2 regions of the Peribacillus sp. NJ11 genome follow, and region 2 is predicted to be linked to the other one. Evidence: predicted binding sites of a transcription regulator. Region 2 holds the regulator's gene; the other holds the start of a gene.
The links. Region 2 encodes CtsR, which represses protease genes until heat stress. Its sites were predicted from a motif close to ATGGTCAATAAAGGTCAAACA; they were not measured.
Positions count from the first base shown of each region.

Region 1: the regulator CtsR is predicted to act here: its motif matches at 1,397-1,417, upstream of QUF86_RS19020 (ATP-dependent Clp protease ATP-binding subunit).

Region 1 is NZ_JAUCFO010000001.1:3,849,230-3,852,651, reverse strand. Features, by position in the region: gene QUF86_RS19020 (ATP-dependent Clp protease ATP-binding subunit) at 1-1,358, opposite strand, end outside; gene QUF86_RS19015 (C40 family peptidase) at 1,754-2,197, opposite strand; gene QUF86_RS19010 (metal-dependent hydrolase) at 2,737-3,363, opposite strand.
Region 2 is NZ_JAUCFO010000001.1:1,014,769-1,018,190, forward strand. Features, by position in the region: gene mcsB (protein-arginine kinase McsB) at 1-1,000, opposite strand, end outside; gene mcsA (protein-arginine kinase activator protein McsA) at 997-1,548, opposite strand; gene QUF86_RS04965 (CtsR family transcriptional regulator) at 1,570-2,031, opposite strand; rRNA gene rrf (5S ribosomal RNA) at 2,406-2,521, opposite strand; rRNA gene QUF86_RS04975 (23S ribosomal RNA) at 2,586-3,422, opposite strand, start outside.

The sequences.
Region 1 (3,422 bases), 2.8 Mb from region 2:
AGGAAAGAACCGGTTGGACGGTTTTTGGATTTTAATCCGGCACGACTCCTTCGGACGGCTTTAGAAACCTTTTTGACAGCCTCTTCCTGCCCGATGACTTTTTTCAAAAGTTCGTCTTGAAGATGAACCATTCTTTCCTGTTCATCTTCTTGCAGCTTGCCTACAGGTATACCAGTCTTTTGTTCGATGATTTTTTGAATGTCCTCAACGGAAACGGTTGGCTTAATAGCATTTTCTCCAGCCTGCAAAGATTTTTCCAGTCTTTCTTCTTCATCACGAAGGACGGCAGCCTTTTCGTAGGCTTCTTCTTTTAAGGCCATTTCTTTTTCTTTATAGATTTGCGCCAAGCGCTCTTTCATATTTTCTACCTGGCCGTCTTCTATGGTCAAGTTCAATTTGGAACCCGCTTCATCCATCAAGTCTATTGCCTTGTCCGGCAAGAAACGATCTTGAATGTAACGGTTCGAGAGTTCAACAGCCGCTTTTAGCGCTTCTTCACTATATGTGACTCCATGATAGGATTCATAACTATCTTTTAAACCTTGTAAGATGACCAATGCCTCAGCTGTTGTCGGCTCATTAACCTGTACAGGCTGGAAGCGTCTTTCAAGGGCACCATCTTTTTCAATTTTCCTATATTCGGATAAAGTGGTGGCTCCGACAAGCTGAAGTTCACCACGTGCAAGTGCTGGTTTCAAGATATTTCCTGCATCCATTGATCCTTCGGCTGAACCCGCCCCAACCAGTTGATGAATTTCATCGATGAATAAAATGACATTTTTTCTTTCCTGTAATTCACTGATCAATTGCTTCATTCGTTCTTCGAATTGACCTCTAATTCCAGTATTCGAAACAAGGGACGCGACATCAAGCATATATACCAGCTTATTACGTAATTTACCAGGCACTGAACCCTCAGCAATGGCTAAAGCCAGACCTTCAGCTATGGCTGTTTTACCGACTCCAGGTTCACCAATTAAAACTGGATTATTTTTATTGCGTCTATTAAGGACTTCTATGACACGTTTGATTTCTTCATCTCTTCCGATTACCGGATCAATAAGTCCTGCTTTAGCTACATCGGTCAGATTACGACCATACTCTTCAAGTAATCCTCCGCCCTCGCCTTGTTCGACTGAATCCGGTTTAGGAACTTCATTATAATTAAATGGATTGAATGAGTTTAGGGATCCGTTATACGGGAATTTCCCTGAATCCATTCCCCCCATTGCTGCACCCAGTTTATTTCGCTCTTCTTTATAACAAGTGGAGCACAGTTTCACATCATGCTCCTGACCATTCATATTTAGATGAACTTGAATATTAGCTTGGTTTACATGGCATTTTTCACAAAGCATGTAGCACTCCTCCTTTAAAAATATTAAACTCAATAAAATCTTTGACCTTCTTTGACTTTCTGACTTTATTATACATTGACCTTCTTTGACTTTCAATAATTTTGTCTGGGAATTTTCTTGGAAACAAATTATAAATTCCCTCCAATTAGTTTGCTAATCATATTAAACTATCCATTTATAGTCAAATAAAAAGATTCTATGCCCCTACCATTTTCAATTATTATTGATTACCATTTCAGCACGCACATAACCAATAAACCACCACTCACTTACTCTTTTTCCAAGGAAAAACTTACGTTAAACAATCATCTGTCTCATCAACTCTTATTTTTTAAAACAAAAAAAGAGACTTCATTAAGTCTCTTAGTATTTTATATTAGGTTGATTTTCTTCTATTATATACGTTTGGCGCCAATATACTTTGGCTTCCAATAACTATTATTTGTTTTGGCGTATGACACTCCTTTAGATGATGAAGAGTGTATGAATTCATTGTTCCCTATGTAAATAGCCACGTGTGTAGGTTTTTTCGCTTTGTTTGGAGCAAAAAACATTAAGTCACCTTTTTGTAAAGTCTTAACTTTCTTTCCTTTTTTATATATATCGGCAGCCGTCCTAGGTAAATTCTTACCAGCCTTTTGATATGAATATTTCACTAAGCCGGAGCAATCAAAACCTGAAGTAGAAATGCCACCCGTTTTATATTTTGTACCTAATTCACTTTTTGCCACTTTAATCGCTTTAGTATGATATGAAGCAGCTTCAACTTGGTCCCCTGTAAAAGATACTGTTCCAAGCATAATAGCCAATGACAATCCGACGACAATTTTCTTAAACAAATTATTTACCCCCTGATGTGATTTGCTAAACCTAACATACTAGAAAAGGCATATCATTCGCATCACAGGATCTTTACAATTATGTTACATTTAGTAGATATAGGAAGAATGACCATATAAAAGATAAAAAAAAGTCGAAACAGACATCCAACAATCACCTTATTGTCAAAGCACTTTTACTTTTCCTCATAGAAAAAACAGTAGTAAGAAAACCACTGTCCAGTTTAACGACAAAAGGAGTTTCGGAATGCTCTCACCCCGAACCATGATTTAAATGAAAATTTTATTATCCTTCATGTTTTTTACTTGATTATACGTATGAAAGCCTCTCTAGATTGAAGAAATTTGCGACACTCCTGCCGAATAACTGGCTAGCCGAGACCCCACAGGCGCTTGCGGCGAGGAGGCTCGGTAGACAGTCGGCGGAAAGGGAGCGAATTTCTGAAATCAACTGGAACTTTTTTCAAAAGAAAACATTGAAGGTAAACTGGTACTTCTCCAATTTGTCTATAGTCTGAACAGCGGTAAGAAAACCACTGTCAAAATTCTTTTGAGAAAAATGGAAGAAATAACTTTACCCCACGTTTATTAAAAGGTAAAAACTTCATATCTGCAATTAAATGACTTATGTATCCTAAAACACAAGTAGTTAAAATCCCATCAATCCCCATGAATTCTTCGAATTGAAAGGCAATGATGCCAAAGAAGACGATTCCGGCAATCGAATGGGTGTAACTTCTATGCGGTGTAAAGGATGCTATGATAATATAGACGCCTAACAGCCATAACCAGTTTTCCTGCCAAGATAATCCCCCGCCTAATACAGCTAACCCAGTCAGGGTCAGCATATGCCTTTGTGTAATGAAAGATGAAATAATGATGATTCCGATTCCTGCCCCTACTCCAATCCACTTTTCAGTTTCAGAACCTTCCAAAACACAATAAAGGATCATTAAAATCCCAATCGTTTGTGCTAACGTTCGGATAAACTTATGTGAAAAGGTAATCCTATTACTTAACTTTCCATCAATATCCATATCGGGCATAAGGCCTGAAACGCCCCCAATCCCAACCAAGAATAAAGTGGTGGTTGGATCTGTTTGAAGTGTGTTAGCCGTCAAGAATCCAACCGATGCCCCTAATGCCATGTGTGCTGTACCGTTCACTGTCTCTCTCCTGTCCCTCTAAGAAGTAATCTCGCTCCCAAGAAACGAATGTTTGTTCG
Region 2 (3,422 bases):
TTAAAGGGCCACCTGCATACTTTTGTAAAAATCCCGACTGTGTTAAAATCATCAACTCATTTAGAATGCTTTTAGAAATATTTTTTATATACCCAAGATCTATACCTAGCCTAACATCTGAGATACAGGTAGCAGCTTCCTTGGTCTCGATGATTCGAGCATTGGACAATATCCCATATGAACGGAAAACTCTATCTTCTAATTGTATGTGGGAAGTCCTCGCTAATGCATCCCGCGCTGACCGTTCCTGGGCTATGATTTGTTGCACTACACTTGTTAGATCTTCAACGATATCCCTTTCCGACTTTCCGAGAGTGATTTGATTAGAGATTTGAAAGATATTCCCTAACGCTTGACTGCCCTCTCCATAAATCCCTCGTACCACCAACCCCAATTGGTTGATAGCCGGTATGATATTATTCATTTGCTGAGTAAGGACCAGGCCTGGCAGATGCATCATGACTGAAGCCCTTAATCCCGTTCCCACATTAGTTGGACAACTAGTTAGGTATCCTCTTTCTTCATCATATGCATAGTCTATGGATTCTTCAATCCAATCGTCAAGAACATTTGCAATCTTTAAGGTTTCCTTTAGCTGCAACCCCGACATTAAACACTGAATACGGAGATGATCCTCTTCGTTTATCATGATACTGATTTCTTCATTTTCCGAAAGGAGACATGCGCTTTTCGCTGATTCCTCAACTAAATGAGGGCTGATTAAATGTTTTTCAACAAGAACGCGCTTTTCCAGTGGCTGTAATTGGTCAATCTCTAGAAGTTCCAGTTTCCCAATCTCTGGAGTAACTTCCTCTTCAATTCTTTTTTTGACCAATTCAATTATTTTTTTAGCTTCTTCGTTAGAAAAGGAGGTTGGGAAGGTAAAGTCTTTGAAATTCCTGGCCAATCGAATCCTGGAACTCAATACAATATCGATCTCCGGCCCTTCGGCACTCATCCAGGAACTCAAGGCGTTTTCTACAAACTTTTCCAAGCTCATAATTCCTCGCCTCCCTCTTGTGCATCATACCTTTTTTCAAGGGAACGAACCTTATCTCTTACTTCTGCCGCTTTCTCAAACTCCTCTTGAATAATGTGGGTCTTTAAAACTTCTTTCAAATCCAAAATTTGCTTTCGAAGATATATGGTGCCACCAATCCTTTTTGGAATTTTCCCTATATGTGCTGTATTGCCGCTATGAACCCTTTTTAAAATAGGGTTTAACTGTTCATTGAATGTTTTATAACATTCGGCACAGCCAAACTTACCAATATGGACAAATTCTTTATAGGAACGATGACAATTCGGGCAACGCCTCTCTTCCGATTTGGGAAATGCATTTGCCTTTGTCTGTTGAATATTCGACTCCATATTCAACAATCCTGCTAATAAATTATTTATTGAAAAACCAGGTCCACCTGCATCCATGAACACCTCACCTTTTTCCTGAGCACATTTCTCACAAATCATGACTTCAGTCTTTTTTCCATTGATGATTTTGGTGAAGTGTAGGGTAGCAGGCCTTTGATGACATTCTTGGCAAATCAACGTTCATCACCTCTGCCAGTTTCATTTATATTTTAAAGTCGTAAGCATCGCAGTTAAAATTCTTGCCCTAAGCTCATCGCGGTCAGGTAGGTCGATATAAATCACCGATCTATCTATGACGCTCATCATAATCTTTGCTTCTCTTTCATTAATGACTTCCTCATTCATCAGCCGGGAAATTACTCCTTCAGCCATCGATTGAGTTACCCTAGAACCAATAAGCGATAATAATTGGTTAATAAGTTGCACGGAATCCTGCGATTCCACTTTCATGATGCGTATATAACCGCCGCCTCCACGCTTACTCTCTACAACATAACCTCTCTCGATTGTAAACCGGGTATTGATTACGTAATTGATTTGAGAAGGAACACACTGAAATTTATCTGCTATTTCACTTCTTTTAATCTCTAAGATATCTTTTTGACTTATTTCCAGCACTTGCTTCAAATAAGTTTCGATAACATCAGATATGTTTCTCACTCAGCCTCCTCCATTCTGACTTTGACTATATTTGACTATTATTATACAAGGAAAAATGCATTTTGCAACTTAAACGCACTTTCTTTCTGTATTATCCATTTTCTCCAAATTATATGTAGTTACATACCCCATTGAACATTAAAGTTGAAATATCTTACATAAATACCCTGAAAAGATAAATGCAAAACCTGCAATTTTTTCTTCTCCTCAAAGCTCCTTCACCTAAATTCAACCTCTTTCTCCAGTTCCCGTTCCCTCTAATGGTATTTTAACCAACAAATAGATCCAGCCCTATGCTAACCCTGGAGATAAAAAACCTATTCGTTAATTAGAACATCAAAAAAGACCAGCCAGAATGGCTGATCTTAGAAATGGCTTGGCGGCGTCCTACTCTCACAGGGGGAAACCCCCAACTACCATCGGCGCTGAAGAGCTTAACTGCCGTGTTCGGAATGGGAACGGGTGTGACCTCTTCGCTATCGCCACCAAACAATAAAGGAACGTTGTTCCTTCAAAACTAGATAATAAGAAGGTATTTCATTTTTTATAAAGCGTTGGTTAAGTCCTCGATCTATTAGTATCAGTCAGCTCCACATGTCGCCACGCTTCCACCTCTGACCTATCAACCTGATCATCTTTCAGGGATCTTACTAGCTTGCGCCATGGGAAATCTCATCTTGAGGGGGGCTTCATGCTTAGATGCTTTCAGCACTTATCCCGTCCGCACGTAGCTACCCAGCTATGCCTTTGGCAAGACAACTGGTACACCAGCGGTGCGTCCATCCCGGTCCTCTCGTACTAAGGACAGCTCCTCTCAAATTTCCTGCGCCCGCGACGGATAGGGACCGAACTGTCTCACGACGTTCTGAACCCAGCTCGCGTACCGCTTTAATGGGCGAACAGCCCAACCCTTGGGACCGACTACAGCCCCAGGATGCGATGAGCCGACATCGAGGTGCCAAACCTCCCCGTCGATGTGGACTCTTGGGGGAGATAAGCCTGTTATCCCCGGGGTAGCTTTTATCCGTTGAGCGATGGCCCTTCCATGCGGAACCACCGGATCACTAAGCCCGACTTTCGTCCCTGCTCGACTTGTAGGTCTCGCAGTCAAGCTCCCTTGTGCCTTTACACTCTACGAATGATTTCCAACCATTCTGAGGGAACCTTTGGGCGCCTCCGTTACTCTTTAGGAGGCGACCGCCCCAGTCAAACTGCCCACCTGACACTGTCTCCCACCCCGATAAGGGGCGCGGGTTAGAATTTCAATACAGCCAGGGTAGTATCCCACCAACGCCTCCACCGAAGCTAGCGCTCCGGCTTCTCAGGCTCCTACCTATCCTGTACAAGCTGTACCAAAATTCAATATCAGGCTGCAGTAAAGCTCCACGGGG